Regions from separate parts of the Arthrobacter sp. 05N425 genome, predicted to be linked through region 2. Evidence: predicted binding sites of a transcription regulator. Region 2 holds the regulator's gene; the other holds the start of a gene.
The links. The regulator Rex, encoded in region 2, represses fermentation and respiration genes when NADH is low (regulators of the CRP and FNR family bind a similar motif). The targets are predictions, from matches to a motif close to CTTGTGAANNNNTTCACAAG.
Positions count from the first base shown of each region.

Region 1: the regulator Rex is predicted to act here: its motif matches at 6,725-6,744, upstream of AC1DGE_RS02795 (glyceraldehyde-3-phosphate dehydrogenase).

Region 1 is NZ_JBFTMU010000001.1:604,922-616,236, reverse strand. Features, by position in the region: gene epsC (serine O-acetyltransferase EpsC) at 37-621, opposite strand; gene cysK (cysteine synthase A) at 659-1,594, opposite strand; gene msrA (peptide-methionine (S)-S-oxide reductase MsrA) at 1,661-2,185, opposite strand; gene AC1DGE_RS02830 (Nif3-like dinuclear metal center hexameric protein) at 2,297-3,196, shown strand; gene AC1DGE_RS02825 (zinc ribbon domain-containing protein) at 3,259-3,996, shown strand; gene AC1DGE_RS02820 (YaaA family protein) at 4,056-4,820, opposite strand; gene AC1DGE_RS02815 (hypothetical protein) at 4,876-5,073, opposite strand; gene AC1DGE_RS02810 (slipin family protein) at 5,078-5,953, opposite strand; RNA gene rnpB (RNase P RNA component class A) at 6,064-6,457, shown strand; gene AC1DGE_RS02800 (hypothetical protein) at 6,527-6,679, opposite strand; gene AC1DGE_RS02795 (glyceraldehyde-3-phosphate dehydrogenase) at 6,963-8,456, shown strand; gene AC1DGE_RS02790 (hypothetical protein) at 8,522-8,731, shown strand; gene AC1DGE_RS02785 (HNH endonuclease family protein) at 8,882-9,679, shown strand; gene AC1DGE_RS02780 (hypothetical protein) at 9,807-10,094, shown strand; gene AC1DGE_RS02775 (hypothetical protein) at 10,114-10,680, opposite strand; gene AC1DGE_RS02770 (1-phosphofructokinase family hexose kinase) at 10,780-11,315, opposite strand, start outside.
Region 2 is NZ_JBFTMU010000002.1:326,138-337,452, forward strand. Features, by position in the region: gene AC1DGE_RS04790 (3-deoxy-7-phosphoheptulonate synthase) at 1-414, shown strand, start outside; gene AC1DGE_RS04795 (helix-turn-helix domain-containing protein) at 607-819, shown strand; gene AC1DGE_RS04800 (30S ribosomal protein bS22) at 1,014-1,112, shown strand; gene AC1DGE_RS04805 (HAD family hydrolase) at 1,276-2,094, opposite strand; gene AC1DGE_RS04810 (glutaredoxin family protein) at 2,216-2,488, shown strand; gene AC1DGE_RS04815 (redox-sensing transcriptional repressor Rex) at 2,592-3,287, shown strand; gene AC1DGE_RS04820 (GtrA domain-containing protein) at 3,335-4,192, opposite strand; gene AC1DGE_RS04825 (hypothetical protein) at 4,407-4,991, opposite strand; gene AC1DGE_RS04830 (YceI family protein) at 5,201-5,749, opposite strand; gene AC1DGE_RS04835 (histidine phosphatase family protein) at 5,964-6,629, shown strand; gene AC1DGE_RS04840 (TlpA family protein disulfide reductase) at 6,632-7,243, shown strand; gene AC1DGE_RS04845 (cytochrome c biogenesis CcdA family protein) at 7,254-8,009, shown strand; gene resB (cytochrome c biogenesis protein ResB) at 8,009-9,838, shown strand; gene ccsB (c-type cytochrome biogenesis protein CcsB) at 9,838-10,938, shown strand; gene AC1DGE_RS04860 (hypothetical protein) at 11,179-11,315, opposite strand, start outside.

The sequences.
Region 1 (11,315 bases), on a different contig from region 2:
TGGGGCCGCCGGCCGCTGTCTTTATGACTGCGTGCCTTAGATGCGGTACTCGATCAGGTACTCGGCCGGGTCGACGGCGGGTTTGGTTTCGCGCTGGGCGTCGCGGTGCCGCCAGGTGGCGGGCACTCCGGTCAGGATCGATTCGGCCGGGGCGTCCTTGACTACGACGGCGTTGGCGCCGATGGCGCTGTCCCGGCCGATCGTGATGGGGCCCAAGACCTTGGCTCCGGCGCCGATGACGACGCGGTCCTCGATGGTGGGGTGCCGCTTGATCTTTGCGAGCGAACGGCCGCCGAGCGTGACACCGTGGTAGATCATGACATCCTCGCCGATCTCGGCGGTTTCGCCGATCACAACGCCCATGCCATGGTCGATGAAGAAGCGGCGGCCGATCGTGGCGCCGGGGTGGATCTCGATGCCGGTCAGGAAGCGGGCCAGCTGGGAGATCAGCCGCGCAGGGAAGCGCAGCGAAGGGTTCTGCCAGAGCCGGTGCGTCAGGCGGTGCGCCCAGATCGCGTGCAGGCCGGAGTAGGCAAAGAAGTTTTCGAAAGAACCGCGCGCCGCCGGGTCGTGGGACCGGGCGGCGTCGAGGTCTTCCTTCAGTCTTGCGAAGAAGCTCACAAAGACCTTTCTACGAAATCTTGGGACAGGGCTGGGCTTAGCCGCGGATGTCGTCGTACAGCACGGTGGAGATGTAGCGCTCCCCGAAGTCGCAGACAATGGCAACAATCAGCTTACCGGCGTTCTCCGGGCGCTTCGCGAGCTCCAGGGCCGCCCAGACGATCGCGCCGGAGGAGATGCCGCCGAGGATGCCTTCCTTGACGCCCAGCTCGCGGGCCACGCGGACCGAGTCCTCCAGGGTGGCGTCAATGACCTCGTCATAGACGTTGGTGTCCAGGATTTCCGGCACGAAGTTGGCGCCGAGGCCCTGAATCTTGTGCGGGCCCGGGGCGCCGCCGTTGAGGATGGGGGAGTCCTTGGGCTCGACGGCGATGATCTGCACGTCGGGCTTGCGCTCCTTGAGTACCTGGCCGACACCGGTGACGGTTCCGCCGGTGCCGACGCCGGCGACGAAGATGTCCACCTTGCCGTCGGTGTCCGACCAGATTTCCTCGGCGGTGGTGCGGCGGTGCACCTCGGGGTTGGCCTCGTTGGCGAACTGCTGCGCCCAGATGGAGTTCTCCGTGTTGGCGACGATCTCCTGGGCCTTCTCCACGGCTCCGCGCATGCCCTCGGAACCGGGGGTCAGCACAATTTCTGCGCCGTAGGCGCGGAGCATGACGCGGCGTTCGGTGGACATGGTCTCGGGCATGGTGAGGATGACCTTGTAGCCGCGGGCGGCGCCGACCATGGCCAGGGCGATGCCCGTGTTGCCGGAGGTTCCCTCGACGATGGTCCCGCCGGGCTTGAGTGCACCGGACTTCTCCGCGGCGTCGATGATGGCGACGCCGATCCGGTCCTTGACGCTGTTGGCCGGGTTGTAGAACTCCAGCTTGACCGCCACCGTGGCGTCCAGGCCTTCGCTCAGCCGGTTGAGGCGGACCAGCGGGGTGCCGCCGACCAGCTGGGTAACATCGTCATAGATCCGTGCCATGGGTAGGTGTGCCTATCTGTGAGGAGGAATTCTAAGGTCAGCGTAACGAGGGCGCTCAGGCCCTAGCTAAGCATTAAGCCATGCAGAGTAATATTTCCTGGCCTTCGCCAGCTTCGGGTTGATGATCACCTGGCAGTAGCCCTGTTCGGGGTACTTCGCGTAGTAGTCCTGGTGGAAATCCTCCGCCACGTGGAAGACCGGCAGGCGGCTCACCTCGGTGACGATCGGGTCCGACCACAGCTCCTGGTTCCGGCCGATCGCTTCCTCGAAAAGGATCTTCTCCTCGGTGGTCTCGTAGAACATCGAGGACCGGTACTGGGTGCCGACGTCGTAACCCTGCCGGTTCAGCGTCGTGGGATCGTGCAGGGCGAAGAACATGTCCAGGATGACCTCGGCCGGGATCACCTCCTCGTCGAAGGTCACCGCCACCACCTCGGCATGGCCGGTGGTGCCGGAGCACACGCTGTAGTAGTCGGGGTTGCGGTCGTGGCCTCCGGTGTAGCCGGAGACGACCGAGCTGACACCCTTGGTCTTTTGATAGACGGCGTCGAGGCACCAGAAGCAGCCCCCGCCGAGGACGAAAGTTCTCATGTCCTGTTCAATGGACGAAGGGCCCGGATCATTCCCGAACCCGGCATTCCGCCAGCATCCGGGACTCCCGGCAGGGGTGGCTGGCACCGCGGATAGGGTAAAAATGAGGTTATGGAACCTGAGAACACCGACGTTTCAGCGCAGCCCGACGAAGCTACCCGCCCCGGCGAGGCCGCCACGCTGGGCATGATCCTGCTGGCCGTCGAGGAGCTCTGGCCCGAATCGCTGGCGGAGGAGTGGGACGAGGTAGGCCTGGTGGCCGGGCACCCGTCCGCCGAGGTGAGCAGGATTCTCTTCGCCGTGGACCCCACCCTCGAAGTCATCGAGGAAGCCGTCGCCTGGGGCGCCGAACTGCTCATTACGCACCATCCTCTGCTGCTCAAGGGCGTCACCTCCGTTGCCGCCAACACCCCCAAGGGCAAGGCGGTGCACCGGCTGATCGAGTCAGGGACCGCACTGCTGACAGTGCACACCAACGGTGATTCCGCCGTCGGAGGCGTCTCCGACGTACTGGCCGACGCGCTGGGCCTGCAGGACGTGGTGCCGCTGACGCCCGCCGCGAACGGCCTTCCGGAGGAAGGGATCGGCCGGGTCGGGGACCTCGTCGACGTGCAGACGCTGGGGGACTTCGCCGCGCGGGTCTTCGGCATCCTTCCCTCCGTGGCCGGCGGCGTCCGTGTTTCCGGCGACCGGGACGGCCTGGTGCGACGTGTGGCCCTGTGCGGCGGCGCGGGCGACTCGCTGTTCAACGAGGTCCGCGCGAGCAACGCCGACGTCTACCTGACCGCGGACCTGCGCCACCATCCGGCGTCGGAGGCCCGCGAGGCTGCCGTCAATGACCGGCCGTACCTGATCGACGTCTCGCACTTTGCGAGCGAGTGGCTGTGGCTGCCGGCGGCCGCCGAGGCCTTGGGGAATGTGCTGACCGACCAGGGCCACGACATTGAGATCCGGGTCAGCAGCACCAACAGCGACCCCTGGGACTTCATTCTGACTCCGGGCGGCGACTAGAGTCTAGGGAGCGCCGGTACGGTGCCCGGCTCCGGCCGGTAAGTGAACAAGCGGAGGAAATAGTGGCCAAGGCAGCACCGGCGGAACAGTTGAAGTTGCTCGAATTGCAGGGACTCGATGCCAGGCTCAAGTCCCTGTCCAACCGCCGCCGCAGCCTTGAAAGCGACTCCCGGATCACCGACCTGGAGGCTGCCCTCAGTGTGGCCAACGGAGAACTCGGGACCGCGAAGGTGGCGGTGCACGACGCCGAACTGGAACTCAAGCGCGCCGAGGCCGACGTCGAGCAGGTCGCCTCCCGGATCGAACGCGACGAGGCCAGGCTCAACAGCGGCACCGGGCTGTCCAAGGACCTCGTGGCCCTGCAGCGCGACATCGCGTCCCTGAACAAACGCCGCTCGGATCTTGAGGACGTTGAACTCGAGGTCCTGGAGCGGCTGGATTCGCTGCGCCTGCGCCAGGCCAGCCAGCAGCAGATCGTTGACGATATCCAGGGTTCCTTTGGCACCATCCGCGCCGAACTGGACGAACAGCTCGCCGAAGTGGCCGCGGAGATGACCGTGGTGCGCGGCCAGCGCGCCGAGTTCGCCGAGGGACTGGACGCGGGAATGCTCGCCGTCTACGAGAAGACGCTCGCCAAGCGCGGCGTCGGCGCGGCCCGGCTCTTCCACGGCACCTCCGAAGGATCCGGCATGCAGCTGAGCCCCGGTGACCTCGCCGAGATCAAGGCCGCAGCCGAGGACGACATCGTCTTCTGCCCGGATTCCGGGTGCATCCTGGTCCGCTCCGCCGAGTGGGCCTAGCCCCCAAGTGACTCGCAGTTGTTGTCGTTTAGAGGCGTCTAAACGACAACAACTGCCAGCTAGTTGGGCAGGATGAGGTTGAGGGTGTGCGGCTTCCGGGCCGTGCCCTGGACCAGCTCCGCGGACCATTTCTCGGCGGCGGCCTTGTGCAGCTGCGCCGGGGTCTGCGGGGTCTTGCCGCGGCGGGCCAGCAGGTGCCGGGCAAGCTCCCCGCGGGTGTGCTTGGCGAAGTGGCTCACCACCTTTCGGACGCCGTTGACCTCCGTGAAGACGTTCACCGCCACGGTCCGCTCGGGCGGGGGAGCCCAGGCCGCGGCGTAGGTGCTGGAGCGGCAGTCGACCAGCAGCTCGCCGTCCGTTGCGGCGGCCAGGGCCTCAGTTAGCTGCGGCTTCCAGAACGAGGCCAGCCGTCCGACGTCGGGCAGGGACGTGCCCATCGATAGCCGGTACGCCGGCACCCGGTCCGCAAACCGGATCGCGCCCCAGAGCGCGGAGATCACCAGCACGTTTTCGTCCGCCTTCTTCCGCTGCGCCGGAGTCAGCGAGCGGTAGTCCAGGGCGTCGTAGAGGACGCCGGAATACACCTGGTGGGCGGGCGCGGCAGGCTCGGCGTGCAAGCGGGTGTTGCGTTCGACGTCGGCCTTCAGCGAGGCGCCGACGCCCAGCAGCGCCAGGGCGTCTTCGTGCGCGCTGACGGTGCCGAGCGCCTCGAGCACCTTTGCGCGGTAGGCGTTGAGGCCGGGGAAGCTGAGCGAATCCGCGTCGACGGCGTCACCGCCGGTCGCGGGGGTCTTGCCTTCGGAGGGCGGCAGCAGAATTAGCACCGTACGATCCTACCGGCGGCCAGGCGGCTGCAGCCGCGCGCGGCCCGGCGTCGGGCTAGCGCCGATGTCCGGTGTTGTCGAGGCCCACGAAATTCGACTGGCCGACTGTCTTGGCCCGCTGGATGTCCCGCCGTGCCCGCTCGGATTCCGGGTCGCTGCCCAGCCGCGCGTGCTTCCGGCGGGTCAGGAGGTCACGCACGACGGTCGCGACGACCAGCAGTCCGGCGCCGACGGCAAGGAGCAACAGTTCCATGAGGTCAGGCTACCTTCGTTGGCGCCGCCGGGACAGGGGGAGGCGCCGTGGTCGCCACGGGGGTGGGGCCGGCGGCCTGGGCCGGCGCCGCTACCGCTGCCTGGGCGGCCTTGGTCTCCCGGGCCAGGAACGCGGACAGCTCGCCGATGGTGCTCATCAGCGGCGCCGGGAAGACCACGGTGGAGTTCTTGTCCACCGCAATCTCGACGAGGGACTGCAGGTTCCGCAGCTGCAGGGCCAGCGGATGCGCCATCATCATGTCAGAAGCCTCACCGAGCGCCGCAGCCGCGATCGACTCGCCCTCGGCGGCAATGATCTTGGCCCGCTTCTCCCGCTCGGCCTCCGCCTGCCGGGCCATGGCGCGCTTCATGCTTTCGGGAAGCTGGATGTCCTTCAGCTCCACGAGCGTGACTTCGACGCCCCACTCCAGGGTGAGTGCGTCCAGGATTTCGCGGATGTCGCTGTTGATGTGTTCCGTTTCGGACAGGGTCTGGTCCAGGCTGTGCCGGCCGACCACCTTGCGGAGCGTCGTCTGGGCGATCTGGTTGATCGCGGCAGCCACATTTTCGATCGCCACCACCGACTTCACGGCGTCGATCACCCGGTAGTAGGCCACCGCGGAGATATCCACGCTGACGTTGTCCTGGGTGATGATGCCCTGCGACTGGATCGGCATGGTCACGATCCGCAGGCTGACCAGCTGCAGCCGGTCGATCACCGGGATGATAAAGCGCAGCCCGGGCATCCGGACTCCGATCACCCGGCCCAGCCGGAACAGCACGCCCTGCTCATACTGGCGCACAATCCGGATCGAGGCCCGGGCCAGGATGAGCACGAGCGCGGCGATGATCAGCCAAATGACGACGGCGGTGAAATCCATCCGAATCGCTTCCTTGCCTGGCGGGGTTGCTGCTTTCATTCTCCCACCGGCAGGCCCAAAAGGCGCCGGTGCGGTGAGCCTGCGGGGCAGCCCGTAGAATGAGAACCGGATGGGTTGACCAGGCGGCCGCGCGTCACGCAAGTGGCTCGAGGAACGTCCGGGCTCCGCAGGGCAGGGTGGTGGGTAACGCCCACTCGGGGTAACCCGCAGGCCAGTGCCACAGAGAATAGACCGCCTGCCCCAGGGCCGTGTCCGCACGGTCGGGGGAGCAGGTAAGGGTGAAACGGTGGTGTAAGAGACCACCAGCTTCCCGGGTGACCGGGAAGGCTAGGTAAACCCCACCCGGAGCAAGGCCAGACAGGACACGTTTGAGGGCTGCCCGCCCGAGTGTCCGGGTAGGCCGCTGGAGGGCGTCGGCAACGGCGTCCGTAGATGGATGGCCGCTACTCCCGCGCCGGCAACAGCGCGGGAACACAGAACCCGGCGTATCGGTCAACCCATCCAACCAAACGAAAAGGACCGGCACCGTGTGGTGCCGGTCCTTGCCGTTTGGATCGAGGTGTAGGTGTCGGATCAGGCCTTGGCCTTCCGCTTCACCCAGCCCCACGCCGCCGTGGCGACGAACAGGACCAGGCCGATGACGGCCAGCCAAAGCAGGCCCTTCACGACGAAGCCCAGGATCGAAAGAATGAGCCAGATGACAAGTAGTGCAACTATGAGTCCCATCTGGACATCCTACGTCAAGGGCTGGGTGACGCGGCGGACCCCGCTCGTGTGAGTGATTTCACGCCGCCTCCGGCCCCCTGGACCGGCGCCCCGCTCTAGAATGGATAGCGAACGTAGATGTTCTGCCACCGGGTCTGCGTTCGCCGCCGGTGGCTTTTTCTTTGCGCTCCATGCAGGCGCCCGGGGTGGACCGAATCCCCGCCGCGTCCAGGTTCCGGAGATCCGCCGGCAGCCGACTTCCGCATACGAGGACGTATGTGGTGGATTTTAGGAAGGTAGTTCTGTGAGCCAGACGTCAGATTCTTGTCTTGATACGTGGATGGGCCGGGAGGCGCTCGCCGAGGCCATGATTCCGGTGATCGGCCGGCTGTACCGCGAAAACAACGTGGTGACGTCCATCCACGGCCGGAGCCTGATCAACAAGTCCACCATGAACATCCTCAAGGCGCACCGTTTTGCCCGCCGGATGAGCAAGGAAGAGCTGCGCCTCGAAGAGACCGCGCCCCTGCTCGACGCCCTCACCAAGCTGGACCTCGGCGCGGCAGCCATCGACATTGCCCGCCTGACCGAAAAGTACCGCGTAGAAGGCAACGGCATCAGCCTGGACGACTTCCTGCGCGAGGAGCTGGCCGAAGTGGTCGGCAAGCGCGGCGGCGACGACCGCACCAGCACCGACGTCGTCCTCTACGGCTTTGGCCGCATCGGCCGGCTCCTGGCCCGCCTCCTGGTCGAGAAGGCCGGCGGCGGGCACGGCCTGCGGCTGCGCGCGATCGTGGTGCGCCGAGGGTCGGACAACGACCTCACCAAGCGCGCCAGCCTGTTGCGCCGCGACTCGGTGCACGGGTCCTTCGAAGGCACCATCAAGGTGGACCTCGAGAACGACACCATCACTGCCAACGGCGTCCAGATCCAGGTCATCTACTCGGACAACCCGGCCACGGTGGACTACACCGCCTACGGCATCCACGACGCACTGGTGGTCGACAACACCGGCCGCTGGCGCGACGCCGAGGGCCTCTCCCAGCACCTGCAGAGCAAGGGCGTTTCCCGCGTTCTGCTCACCGCCCCGGGCAAGGGCGAGCTGAAAAACATCGTGCACGGCATCAACCACGCCACCATCACGGATTCGGACAAGATTGTTTCGGCGGCGTCCTGCACCACCAACGCCATCACGCCGGTACTAAAGGCGATCAACGACCGCTACGGCGTCGTGCACGGCCACGTAGAGACGGTCCACTCCTTCACCAACGACCAGAACCTGATCGACAACTTCCACAAGGGTGACCGCCGCGGCCGCTCCGCCGCGCTGAACATGGTCATCACTGAGACCGGTGCCGCCAAAGCTGTCGCCAAGGCCCTGCCCGAGCTCCTGGGCAAACTGACCGGCAGCTCCATCCGCGTCCCCACCCCGGATGTCTCCCTGGCCATCCTGAACCTGAGCCTGGAAAACGGCACCACCAAGGATGAGGTCAACGACTACCTGCGCGAGATGTCGCTGCACTCGGAGCTGCGCAAGCAGGTCGACTACATCGATTCGCCCGAGGTTGTCTCCACCGACTTCGTCGGCTCCCGCCGCGCCGGCATCGTCGATGGCCTCGCCACCATCAGCAACGAGAAGAACCTTGTCCTCTACGTCTGGTACGACAACGAATTCGGTTACAGCTGCCAGGTGGTCCGTGTGATGGAGGAAATGGCCGGCGTGAACCCGCCGTCGTTCCCGGCCAAGGACGCGGCCGCGACCCTCGAAGCTGCCGGGCTGCCGGTCGAGGTCGGGTAGCCCCACTTTGGACCTTCCCGGCCGGTTCGCTGGAATCGGCCGGGAAAGGGAACCACAATGGAGCCATGGAACAGAACTCGGCTGTGGAGCACGAAACCACCCTGGAACATGCCCTCGACGTAGCCCGGCGGAACGCCAAGGAAGCCAAGCGCCTCCTCGACGACGCCCGAGCCAAACGCGAGGCCGGCGAGATCGACGACGCGCGGGTCAGCCAGTTGGAAGCGCTGCTGAATCTCGCCGAGGAGGACCTCCGCCGGGTCACCAAGGAACAGTGACCGCTCGGCACTGACCAGCCGGCGGCCGTCCGGCCGCCAGCCCCGGGGCATAGCCTGTCCTGTCCTGCACACTGTGGACAACCGGGCCGCTGTCGGTGCCCCGGCCTAGGCTGATGAGGTGCAGCAGCCCCATCCCTCCCCGGAACTTCCGTGACCGTCACCTGGCGCGACTTCAGGCGCGCCCGGCGCCGGTCGCGCCAGGCCTGGGCATTGCTGGGCGCCACGATGCTGGCGTTGCTGGCTGGCCTCGGCTGGTTCTTCACCGCCGGCCAATTTGCGATCGCAGAGCCGAGGGTGGCGGGGCCCACCGAGGCTCCCGTGCTGGCGGCGGGTTGGATGAAACCGGTCGCGCCGGTTCGGGCCGTGCCGTCCGGTCTCGCCGTGGACCTCCTGTCGGTGCTGCCGGTCAAGGGCCGCGCAGCCAGCGGCAACTACAACCGCAGTGCCTTTGGCCAGGCGTGGCTCGACGTCGACCGTAACGGCTGTGACACCCGCAACGACATCCTCCGCCGAGACCTGGCCGGCGCCATGTTCACCGAAGGCTCCCGCTGCCGGGTCGGATCCGGGACCTTCCAGGAGCCCTACACCGGGCGGACCATCGCCTTCCAGCGCGGTGCGGCGTCCAGCAAAGCCGTGCAGATCGACCACGTCGTGGCGCTGGGGGACGCCTGGCAAAAGGGGGCCCAGCAGCTGAGTCCGCTGCAGCGCCAGCACCTCGCCAACGATCCGCTGAACCTCATTGCCGTGGACGGGCAGGCCAACCAGGACAAGAGCGCGTCCGACGCCGCCACCTGGCTGCCGCCGAACAAGGCGTTCCGCTGCCACTACGTCGCCCGGCAAATCTCGGTGAAGGCCGCCTACGGGCTGTGGGTAACGCCGGCCGAAAAGGACGCGATGAAACGGGTTCTCGGTGCCTGCCCGGGGCAGCAGACCATCGTGCCGCGCTGATGTCCGGGCTGATTCGCGCTGCTGTCTGCGCTGTTGGGAGCGGAACGATTCCCGGCTCATTGACACCCGACACTGCCAGGTCTAGGACTGGAATCGTCAGCTACGGCCCACCACTCGAGGAGTAGAAATGGCCTACGGAGTTGTGCACTTTTTTCCGGGAGGAACCAAGGAACAGTACGAGGCGTCCATTGCCGCGGTTCATCCCGGCGAAGGCCGCTTGCCGGAGGGGCAGGTCTTTCATGCCGGCGGCGCATCGGCCGGTGGATGGACAATCATGGCGGTCCACGATTCCCAGGAGAGCTGGGAGAAATTCCGTGACGGCATCCTGATGCCCAAAATGCAGGCCGGCATCGAGGGCGGCTTCACATCCCCGCCGGAAGAGACCGTCATTGAGCTTTACAAGGTGATGCCTTAGGACACAGGCCGTCCGGCAGTCAGAACAGCAATGAGACGAGGCACCAGCAGGCCACGACCAGCCCCACGACCAGCATCGGGACGTTCCACTCGGACACGACCGTGCGCTCGGCCGAACTCTGGCCGGGGCCGCTGGTTGCGCCCGGCTGCCTGGCATCCTGCCAGGCCCGGACAATCGCATCCCGTCCGCCCGACGTCGGAGGCTGGCCCATGCGCTCATTGGACGGCAGCATCCCGAAGGGGCGTTCCTTCCAGTCCCGGGCCTGTTCGAACCCGGTGCCAAAGGCGCTGGGCGGCGTCGGGGCACCCCAGCTGACATACTTCCTACCGGCAGCCCTCACCGTGACGGAGTAGCGGACCTCGACGTCGTCCACGGCGGCGAACGGGATCCGGTGCCGTCGGAGCCCGTTGACCACGTCAAACTTGTCGGCTCCCACGATCAGCCTCGGCTGCCACTGCGTCAGATAGACCAGCAGGGCCGCGGCAGCCAGCCACGGCGCGGCCGCCACGGCAGCCCCGCCCCTTCCCGCGAGCATCAGCCAGCCCATGCCGGCAGCGCTGCCTCCCCAGACCAGGAGCGATACCACCCGGCCGGATGGCTCCTTGAAGGTGCGCGGCCTCGGTCTTGAGCTTGTTTCGGTTTCCCCCATGCGCCACATCATGCCAGCGGAGTGCCGGTTTCCCGGCTAGGCCCGGGCGGCTTGTTCCGCGAGTTCTGCTTCGAGCCGCTCGACGTCGGCCCGGTGGCAGAGCTCGGTGGCGCGTGTGGTGACAGTCGCGCTGCCGGCAGCGACCGCCGAACGGAACGCATCAGCCAGCGTGCGCCCCTGCGCCAGCCGGAGCACGAAGGCTGCCAGGAAACTGTCGCCGGCACCGACCGTGCTCTGCACCCGTACCGGCGGCACGGCCAGACGGAGCGTGCCGCCCTGGGACGCCAGGACTGCTCCCTGGCCGCCCAGGGTCAGCGCGACATGTTCGGCGGATCCGTCGGCCACCAGCGCCATGGCGGCGTCGAGCTCGCTTTGCTCGGTCTCCAGGGTCGTGCCGAAATGCAGCCCGAGCTCCCGCCGGCTCGGTTTGACCAGGAAGACCCCCTCGGACAAGGCGGCGGCCAGGGCCGGTCCTGAGGCGTCGACGACGCAGCGCGCATTCTGCTCGCGCGCGAGCCTGGCCACCTCGGCGTAGAAGTTATCCGGTACACCGGGGGGCAGGCTGCCGCTTG
Region 2 (11,315 bases):
AACCCGGACACCCACGTCATCCTGCGCGGCGGCAGCGACGGCCCGAACTTCTCCGCCGCCGACGTCGAAGCCGCCTCCGCCCGGCTCGCCGCCAGGCAGCTGAACCCGCGGCTGATCGTGGACGCGAGCCACGCCAATAGCGGCAAGAACCACCACCGGCAGGCCGAGGTCGCGCTGGAGATCGGTGCCCAGCTCGAGGACGGCGGGGCCTCCGCGTCCGCCATCGCCGGCGTCATGCTGGAGAGCTTCCTGGTGGGCGGGGCGCAGTCCCTTGACGTTGCCGAACACGCCGCGGGAACCGACCAGCTGCTGTACGGCCAGAGCGTCACGGATGCCTGCATGGACTGGGACGTGACGGCGTCGCTGCTCGGCCAGCTGGCGGCGTCGGCACGCACCCGGCGGGTCCGGGGTTGAACGCGGGGGCGCAGGAGGGGCCAAGCGGGAAAATCCTGCGGAAATCCTTCGCAGAATCCTGCGGAAACCTTTCACATTGGCACCATGAACCCCTAGAGTATCTAGCACATGGTTGTTTGATGGCTCAGCATCGGCACACCGCCATGTCGTTCAGACGGGGCAGCCGTTCGCTTGAGCAAAAGGAATAGGGAAATGTCTTCGGAGGCCAACTTCTCCAACGCGCGCTTTCTCACCGTGGCCGAGGTCGCGGATGTAATGCGGGTATCAAAGATGACCGTGTATCGCCTGGTGCACTCCGGCGAAATGCCGGCGGTGCGCTTTGGTCGCTCCTACCGGGTTCCGGAAAACGCCGTCGAACAGTATCTCAAGGGTGCTGTTGTTGACGGACGTACTGAGACGGCCTGAGTCTTCCGCTGTCGCACCGGGCCGCGGCAGACCCCTTCGCGGGGCCTGCGGTCGTGGTGTGCCCCGGATAGGCGGTACCCTGTTAAGGAACGTTTTACGTCATTGTAAGAACCTGTCAGTTGTTCAGTCTGCTTGCTTAGCCCGCGGACCCTTCCCAACGGGCAGGTACTGCATCTAGCCGGTAAGGAACTTTCGTGGGTTCAGTTATTAAGAAGCGTCGCAAGCGTATGGCCAAGAAGAAGCACCGCAAGCTGCTTCGCAAGACGCGCCACCAGCGTCGCAACAAGAAGTAGAGATACTTCGAACAGCGTCAATGCCCGTTGCCTTTTCGGCGGCGGGCATTTTCTTTTCGGCAACGCGCGGCGGATCCGGCAATACGCGGCGGATCCGGACAGGGGCACCCGGGATCCGGGGTGCGCCCGTCCGAACGCGTAGCGGGCTGGCCCCGGAGTGCGCTTAGGCCGTGGGGCCGCGGAAGCGGGAGAAGCCCCGCCAGAGACCGTAGATGGCCCCGCCGACGGTTGCGGCCTTCAGGCCCAGGGTCGCGGCGCGACGGCCGGACCGGAAGTCGTAGACCGGCCAGTTGTGTTCGCGGGCGTGGCGGCGCAGCCGGGCGTCGGGGTTGATGGCCACCGGGTGCCCGACCATGCTGAGTAGCGGAATGTCATTGTGGGAGTCGCTGTAGGCCCAGCAGCGGTTCAGGTCCAGGCCCTCCGCCTCGGCAATGCCGCGGACTGCGACGGCCTTGGCCGGGCCGTGCAGGATCTCGCCCACCAGCCGTCCGGTGTAGGAGCCGTCGTGGATCTCGCCCACGGTGCCGAGAGCGCCGGTGAGGCCCAGCCGGGTGGAAATGACGGTGGCCACCTCGATCGGCGTGGCCGTGACCAACCAGACCCGGCGGCCCACCCGCAGGTGCTGTTCGGCCAGGGCCTTGGTGCCGGGCCAGATCCGGGACTCGATCATCTCGTCGTAGACTTCCTCGCCGAGGGCTTCGATGTCCTGCACGGTGAAACCCGAGGCGAGGCTCAGGGCGGTGTCGCGGACGGCGTGGACGTCGTCCATGTTCTCGCCGCGGAACACGAACATCAGCTGCTTCCAGGCAAAGCCCGCCGCCTGGGGAATGGTGAACGCCCCGCGCTGATGCATTTTGCGGGCCACGTGGAAGAGACTGGCGCCCCTCATAAGGGTGTTGTCAACGTCGAAGAAGGCGGCTTCGCCGTGCTGCGGTGACGCAACAGGCCGCGTGGCCACAGCGACGATCTTCTCCTCGGGCATGCCACGAGTCTAGTCAATGGCGGGGGATCCCACGCGCAGAAAGGGCCCCGCCGCACCGGCCGCCCGGCTGGAACACCAGGTCGCGTCGACGCCGGGCCGGGCGCCGGGCTACCGTGGAACCATGGCCATACCCGCGCCCCTTCCCGATGTCGTACTCATCACCAAAGCTGACTGCCACCTGTGCGCGGACGCGCGCGACGCCGTCGGCCGGGTCACCGCTGCGCTGGGACTCGGCTGGTCCGAGCGGTCCATCGACGACGACGATGTCCTGCGCGAGCGCTACGCCGAGGAGATCCCGGTACTGCTGGTGGACGGGGTCCAGCGGGATTTCTGGCGGATCGACGAGGTTCGGCTGGCCCGAACCCTGCGCCGCGCCCTCGGCCAGTCAGCCTGAGTGCACCCCGGGCAAGCGGCTGCGGCGACGCGGTCCCCGGCTTTGTGGCCCGAACTGCGGGGGCTCTAGAGTGGAGTCACAACGCGACGCAATGGAGCAGATAGTGACTTCGCTGGATTCTTCACCCGACGCCCTGCCCGGGGCGGCCGGACCTGCTGCCAAGCAGATCCCGCCCGCGGCCGTGGCGCGGCTGACGATCTATTTGCGCGCCCTGACCACTTTGCTGGCCGAGGGGGTGGACCGGGTCTCCTCTGAATCGCTCGCCGAGGCTTCGGGCGTCAGTTCCTCCACCCTCCGCAAGGACCTCTCCTATGTGGGGTCCTATGGAACGCGGGGCGTGGGCTATGAGGTGCAGTACCTGAACCGGCACATTGCCGCGGCCCTGGGTTTGACCCACGACTGGAAAGTTGCGATCGTCGGCGCCGGCAACCTCGGCAAGGCCCTCGCCCGGTACGGCGGCTTCGAGTCCCGGGGCTTTGACATCGTGGCGATCTTCGACGCCGACCAGATGGTGGTGGGCAGCGAGGTTGGCTGGCTGCGGGTGAGCGACGCCGCAGATCTGGAAGCCGTGCTGCGCCGCACCGGGACCAACATGGTGGTCCTGGCGCTGCCCGCGGCCGTGGCGCAAAGCGTGTGCGACCGGGTAGTGGCCGCTGGCGTGCGCAGCATCCTGAGCTTCGCCCCGGTCATGCTGCAGGTCCCGCCGGGAGTCAATCTCCGCAAGGTGGATATGGCCACCGAACTGCAGATTCTCGCCTACCACGCACAAAGGGCGCAGGACCCGGAAGACGCCGACTGACTTCAGTCGGCCCATCCGGCTCCCGCGCCCTCTGCAGCGGTGCTTGGTTAGCGGCCGTAGGGGTTCTGCGCGTACGGGTTGGAGAACGGCTGCTGCTTCTGGAAGTAGGGGGAAACCGTCGGCAAGTACAGGATCACGATGCCGGCCACGCCCATCAGGATCACGATGATCTGCAGCACGCCGGAGAGGGCGCCGAAGGCGAATACGCCGCCGAACAGGCCAAACAGCGACAGGGCGGCAAAGACCGTTCCCAGGATGCGGGCCCAATTCTTGCCCTTGCGGACCGGGAATGCGACCAGTGCGTAGAGCCCGAAGGAGATGAGGCCGCCAATGATGCCGCTGATGGGGACGATTGCCCGCACCGCATTGAGTTCGTCCGCTGAGAGTCTCCTGCCCTGCTGGGCGCCGGCCTGCTGCATCGCGGTCTCAAAGTAGTCCGCCCCGGTAAAGGACACAACCAGGCTGCTGATGAGGGACAGGATGCCCGCACCGATGATGAGCCAGAAGGCGAGGTCGAGCTGCGGCGGCCTGGTCCCGGCTCCACCGGTGGGGAGTTCCGACGGATACTGCGCGTAAGGGGATTGGCCGTAGGGGCTCTGGCCGAACTGGCCCGGGGCCTGCCCGTAGGCCGGCGGCTGCTGGCCATAGCCGGGAGCCTGCTGGCCGTACTGGGGCCCGGTTTGCCCGTACTGCGGAGCCTGCTGCCCGTACTGGGGCGCCTGCGGGGCGTTCTGGCCATACTGCGGAGCCTGCTGGCCGTACTGGGGCGCCTGCGGGGCATTCTGCCCATACTGCGGAGCCGGCGGCTGCTGTCCGAACTGGGGAGCATTCTGGCCGTACTGCGGAGCCTGCTTGCCCGACTCGGGTCCGTCCGGGCTGGAAGGCTCGACTGGCGGGTTACTCATGGCGGTCCTTTGCATTTCGATGACGGGATGGGCTACCGGGACCAGTGTCTTCACCCTGCCCCCAGCATGGTTTAACTACACCGTACCCCGCGCTTGCGGCGGTTTGGGTCATTCCGCGGAGGTATTCTGAGGGGCATTTTTGGAGCCGCCGGCACGCGGGTATCCGCGTTTCCGGAGGCAAAGCCACCGAGGAGCAGCCTGGTGCCGAGGAAGGTCAGGAACGGCCCTTGAACGCGTCGAACCAGGCCTGCGACTTCGGCAGCCACATCAGCACGGTCGCCACCAGGCTTATGACGAAGCCGGGCCAGCTTCCGCCCCCCGCGACGCCGATGCTGGCCAGGGCGAGCACCAGGCTGACGCCAGCGGCGATGGTGAGGGCGAACCTGGCCCATTCCCAGCCCTCCTTCATCTTCATCGCCAGCGTGACCTGTGCCGCGGCCAGGGCCACCGCCACCAGCACCAGCAATAGCAGCAGGATGCCGGCCGGGGGCGAGACCACAAAGAGGACCAGGGTGCCGAAGAGCCCGATCACGCCTGCGAGCAGGCCGAGTAACCCGCCAATCACCCAGACCCAGTAGGAGATCTTCAGCTCCGTGGGCATGGCCGGGAGGTTGAGGATCCCGGAATAACCGCCCAGGGGGAGCGCGTCCCGGAAGTTCCGCGGCCGGTCGGCCGGCCACTCGATCCGGAACCCGCCGAACCGCCCGGGCTGACCCGGTCCGACCGGCGGAACGCTGCCCCGTTCCGGCGGAATGGCGCCTGGCTGATCGGGCTCGGGGACGTCGCCGGTATTGCTCATGGATTTCACTTTAGACCGCGGAACCGGTGGTTCCTAGCTGACTCCGGGGCGGGAGCGGAGGCCGCCCGGCGCGCTCGTGGAACGCGCCCAAGTCAGCCCCCGAAGCGGTCCCGGTTAAACCAAACACCCCGCGCCATCCGGGGATGGCGCGGGGTGTTGAAGAGGGCGTCGCGTGGACGGGCCCTGTCCGCCGCTCGGGGCGGCGCGGACTACGCTGCGGGGGCGATGAAGGCCAGTTCGAGGTTGATGGCAACCTTGTCGCTGACCAGCACGCCGCCAGCCTCGAGGACGGCGTTCCAGGTCAGGCCGAAGTCCTTGCGGCTGATTGTGGTCTCGGCGGTCAGGCCGGCGCGGGTGTTGCCGAACGGGTCAACGGCCACGCCGTTGAGCTCGGTTTCCAGCGCTACGGGACGGGTGACACCCTTGATCGTGAGGTCGCCCTGGAGCTCGTAGGCGTCGCCCTTGGGGACGATGGCGTTGGAGACGAAGGAGATCTCCGGGAACTTCTCGACGTCGAAGAAGTCTTCGCCGCGGACGTGGCCGTCGCGGTTGACGTCGCCGGAGTCGAAGCTCGCGGTCTTGATGGTGGCGTTCACCTTGGAGTCGGCGACGTTCTCGGCGAGGTCCAGGGTTGCGTCGGCTTCCTTGAACTGGCCGCGGACTTTGCTGATGCCCGCGTGGCGGACGGTGAAGCCGATTTCGCTGTGCGAGGAGTCGAGGGTCCAGGTGCCGGTGGTGAGGTTGGCGGGAAGTGCCATGGTGATTCTCCTTGAGTCGGGTGGGTCGTGCGGAAGTTCATCTGATCGTCGGTCTTCACTTCATTGGTTGAAGTCTCAACTAACTGCGTCACCCAGTATAAACATGCATTTGCATCTTTTATTCCACCCCCGGGGAACATTTCCCAAAAAGTTTCAGTTCTACCTCTTGTAGAAGATTTCGTCATTGCCCCTGCCCTTTGAGAAACTGGTACACATGCCCCAAGCCACTGTTCACTTGCTCCGCCACGGCGAGGTCCACAATCCCGAAGGCGTCCTGTACGGCAGGCTGCCCGAGTTCCACCTCTCCGAACTGGGTCAGCAGATGGCCCGGATGCTTGCCGAGCACTTCAGTGACCGCGCCGCGCAGGGGGCGAAGATCGTGCACCTCGCGGCGTCCCCGCTGACCCGTGCGCAGGAAACGGCGCAGCCGATCTCCGAGGCCCTCGGCCTTGAAATCGCCACCGAGGAGCGGATCATCGAGGCCGCCAACTACTTCCAGGGGATGCAGGTGTCCAAAGGCGAGATCTTCAAACCGAAGCACTGGCCGATGCTCCGCAACCCGCTCCGGCCGTCCTGGGGCGAGCCGTACAAAGAGCAGGCCGCGCGCGTGACCGCCGCGGTGCAGGACGCACGCCTGCGGGCCGTCGAGCTCGGCGGCGACGGCGCCGAGGCCATCCTGGTGAGCCACCAGCTGCCCATCTGGGCCACCCGGCTCAGCGCCGAGGGCAGGCCGTTGTGGCACGACCCGCGCAAGCGCGAATGCACGCTCACCTCCGTGACCTCCCTCGTATTCAACGACGACGGGACGCTGCTTCGCGTCGACTACAGCGAGCCCGCCGTCGTCCTCCTGCCCGGTGCCTCCAGCACCCCGGGAGCCTGAACATGTTCGACGACGACTCCCGTCTGTCCCGCCGCGGCGTCCTCACCGCCGGCGGTGCGGCCCTGGCCGCCATGCTGGGCCTGACCGGCTGCGCCCAGGAGGACGACCTCGCCAAGCAGGCCAAGGCGGGGGATAACAAGAACTACGTCGCCGGCGACGGCTCGGTGACCGAATTCGCCGCTGCCGACCGGAAAAAACCGGTGGAGATCAAGGGCACCCTGTTCGACGGCACCGAAGTCACGGCGTCGCAGTTTCAGGGCAAGGTGACGGTGCTCAACTTCTGGTTCGCCGCCTGCGCGCCGTGCCGGGTGGAGGCGCCGTCGCTGGAGGCCCTGCACCAGGAGTTCAAGAGCCAGGGCGTCCAGTTCTTCGGCGTCAACCTGAGGGACGAAAAACCAACGGCTGAAGCGTTCGACAAGACCTTCAACCTGACGTACCCGAGCTTCAACGACAAGGACGGCGCGGTTCTGCTGGCCGTCTCCGGGCTGGTTCCGCCCGGCGCGGTCCCCACCACGCTGGTGCTCGACAAGCAGGGCCGAGTCGCCTCCCGGGTGCTTGGCGAAATCCAGAAGGGCACCCTCAAGTCCCTCATCGCCGCCGCCGTGGCCGAGTAAGGCCGGCGCCGTGAACAGCCCCTTCGCCGAAGCCATCCTGAACGGTTCGCTGCTGCTCGCCATCCCGGTGGCGCTGCTGGCCGGACTCGTATCCTTCCTCTCGCCCTGCGTGCTGCCGTTGGTGCCCGGATACCTCGGGTACGTGACGGGCCTGACCGGCGTCGACCTGCAGAAGCAGAAGCGGGGCCGGATGCTGGCCGGGATCGGATTGTTCGTCCTCGGCTTCTCGGTGATCTTCGTGCTCCTCGGCGGGGCCTTCGGCCAGCTGGGAACGCTGATCACCGGCTCGCAGAACGCCTGGATTACGCAACTGCTCGGCGTGCTGGTGATCGTGATGGGCGTCGTGTTCATGGGCGGCTTCTCCTGGCTGCAGCGCGACGCGAAGATCCACGCCAAGCCGCCAGCCGGGCTTTGGGGTGCGCCGCTGCTGGGCATCACCTTCGGCCTCGGCTGGGCCCCGTGCATCGGCCCGACCTATTCGGCGGTGCAGCTGCTGAGCCTTTCCGGGGGATCGTCCGCGGCGAAGGGCGCCCTGCTGGCCTTCGTGTATAGCCTTGGGCTGGGCATTCCCTTCCTGCTGATCGCCCTGGCCGTCCGCCGCGGCGTCGGGGTGCTCTCCTTCTTCCGCAAACACCGGCTCGCCATCCAGCGCACCGGCGGCGGAATCCTGATTGTGCTGGGCGTGCTGATGGCCAGCGGGGTGTGGGGTGCCTGGGTGTCCGGGCTGCAGTACTGGTTCCAAACCGATGTGAAATTGCCGATCTGATGAGCGAGCGAGTGAACGTAGAGAAGAAATCCCCGTCCCCCGGCACGCCCGATCACGGAACCAGTCCCGTCGAAGCCGCGAAGGCAGGCGCTGTGCTGCCCTCGCTGGGGCCGGTGGGCATGCTCCGCTGGGCGTGGACGCAGCTGACCAGCATGCGCACCGCGCTGTTCCTGCTGCTGCTGCTCGCCGTCGCCGCGGTGCCCGGATCGCTCTTCCCGCAGCGGCCCGCTAACCCTGCGGTGGTCACCCAGTACATCAAGGACCACCCGGACTACGGCAAGATCCTGGACTCCCTGCAGCTCTACGATGTCTACTCCTCGGCGTGGTTCTCCGCGATTTACATCCTGCTGTTCATCTCGCTGATCGGCTGCGTCGTGCCCCGCGCCATCGTGCACTACAAAGCCATGCGCTCCCAGCCCCCGCGCACCCCGGCACGGCTGTCCCGGCTGCCCGAGTACGGCACCCTGGTGGTCCCCGCCGACGCCGGGATCCCGGCGTCGCGCGCCATTGACGACGCCGCCGCCCTGCTGAGGAAGCGCGGCTACCGCGTCGATGTGCGGGACCGCGACAGCGAACGGCCCTCGCTCGGCGCGGAACGCGGCTTCTTCCGGGAGGTCGGCAACCTTGTCTTCCACACCGCCCTGATCGGTGTCCTGGTGTCCGTCGCGGCCGGTGGCTTGTTCGGCTACAGCGGCCAACGGATCCTGGTCGAGGGGGACACCTTCGTGAACACCCTGGTGGGCTACGACCAGTTCACCCCGGGCACCAATTTCCAGAGCAGCCAGCTGGAGCCGTACTCCATCCAGCTGGACAAGTTCCACATCACCTTCGACCGCGAATCGAAGGGCAAGTTCGGCCAGCCCATCGACTTCAAGGCTGACGTCACCACCAAGGAGAACCCGGGCGCGCCTGCCAAGCAGGAGGTGCTGAAGGTCAATGACCCGCTCAGCCTGGGCGGCACCAGCGTCTACCTGACCGGCAACGGCTACGCCCCGGTGGTCACGGTGCGCGACGGCGCCGGCAACATCGCCATGCAGGGACCGGTGGTGGCCAAGCTGCAAGGCGACAACTACTACTCCTCCGTGGTCATCAAGGTCCCCGATGCCAAGCCGGAGCAGCTGGCCTTCGCGGGCTTCTTCCTGCCTACCGCGTTCATCACGAAGGAAGGAGTTTCCTTCAGCGGCGATCCTGAACTGTTCAACCCGCAGCTGACGCTGAACTCGTACTACGGCGACCTCGGACTGAACAGCGGCTCGCCGCAGAACGTGTTCGAGCTCGATGTGAAGAAACTGACGCCGCTAAACGCCCGCAACCTGCCCACCAAGGGCATCGTGCTGACCCCCGGGACCACCCACACCCTGCCCAACGGCAAGGGCACCATCAGCTTCGACGGCGTGAAGCGTTACATCGGCGTGGACATCCACCACAACCCCGGCCAGGGCTACGCCTTGTTCTTCGCCCTGCTCGCCGTCGCCGGCCTGGTCACGTCGCTGTACGTCAACCGCCGCCGCGTCTGGGTCCGCACCGGCACCCACGAGGACGGCCGCACCATGGTGGAGTACGGTCTCCTGGCCCGCGGCGAGGACCACCGCCTGGCCGGGGAAGCCGCCGCCATCCGGGCCCTGCTGTCGGCAGCCTGGCCGCTCGATGATGGGGCCGCGGACGATTCGGGGGAGGATTCCCAGCCTGTTCCCAGCGCGACAGCGGATAATGACCGGGCGGACACCGGCGCACGCGCCGACGCCGGCGCGCAGGCCTCCACGGACCAACCCGCAGCAGACTTCATCCAGTCCACAGTAGGCTGTCCTGAGTCAAAGAAGGATCAGTAATGTTCCCCATCAACGAAACCATGGGCCAGTACAGCGAGCTCTTTATGCTGCTCGCGGCCGGCACCTACACGGTGGCCTTCATCGCCTTCGCCTGGGACCTGGCCAAGAGCAGCAAGACCCTGCGCGCGGTGGACCTGAAGGCGGCAGAGCTGTCCGGAGCCGAGACGGTCCGTGTCCCGGTGGGCGCCGGCGTCGGTGGCTCCTCCGCCGCCGTTGACCGCGCCGCTTCCGACGTCAGCGGCCCTGTCGGACGGGCCGAGCGCCCGACGTCGTCGGTCTCGGGCAGCCGGGCAAGCGGAGCCGGCGTGACCGCCGACGGCGGCATGCGCTACGGCGCCGAACGCCGGGTTCCGGCCCGGGTCGCCGTCGCCCTCGCCGTGCTGGGCGCCGCCATCCACGCGGCCGGCGTCATCACCCGCGCGATCGGCGCGGGCCGGGTGCCGTGGGGCAACATGTACGAGTTCCTGACCACCGGCGCGTTCGTGGCGGTGGCGGTCTTCCTGCTGGTGCTGATCCGCCGCGACCTGCGGTTCCTGGGCACGTTCGTGATCGGCCTGGCCATCATCATGCTGGTCGCGGCCTCGGTCGCGTTCTGGACGCCCGTGGGCCACCTCGTGCCGGCGCTGCAGAGCTACTGGCTGATCATCCACGTCTCCATCGCGGTGATGTCCTCAGCCCTGTTCACCCTGACCTTCGCGATGTCCGCGCTGCAGCTGGTCCAGTCGCACCGGCAGAAGACCATTGCCGCGGGCGGGGCAGACAAGCTGGGCTTCATGCGCCTGGTCCCCAACGCCCTGAGCCTGGAAAACCTGTCCTACCGGATCAACGCGATCGCCTTCGTCGGCTGGACGTTCACGCTGATGTTCGGCGCCATCTGGGCCGAGAAGGCCTGGGGCCGCTTCTGGGGCTGGGACACCAAGGAAGTCTGGACCTTCGTGATCTGGGTGGTCTACGCCGGCTACCTCCACGCCCGCGCCACCCGCGGCTGGACCGGAACCCGCGCGGCCTGGCTCTCGATCGTCGGCTACCTGTGCGTGGTCTTCAACTTCACCATCGTGAACCAGTTCTTCAACGGACTGCACTCCTACTCGGGGCTGTAAGGCACCGGGAGTTCGCTTCGCCAGGGTTGGGCGCTTAGATTCCTCGTCCATTCGCCACAGATGGCCGCTAAGCCACCCTGCTTAGCGGCCATCTGTGTCAGATCGGCCAAACGGCGCCGCACCAACCAGGCCCGCACCCCGAACCGCCGCGATTCGCCACAGTGGCCGCTAACCCTCGGGCCTGAATCGTCGATTCGCCACAAATGGCCGCTAAGCCACCCCGCTTAGCGGCCATTCCTGTCAGATGGACGCCGTGGTGCGTGCGGAACGTCGCCTCCGGGCCGGGCCACGATCGGGCATCCAGCCCCGCTCCACGAGCGCCGCCCGTACCCTGGTGACCGCTGTTGGCTCCATGCCCGGGCCCAACGGGGTCAAGT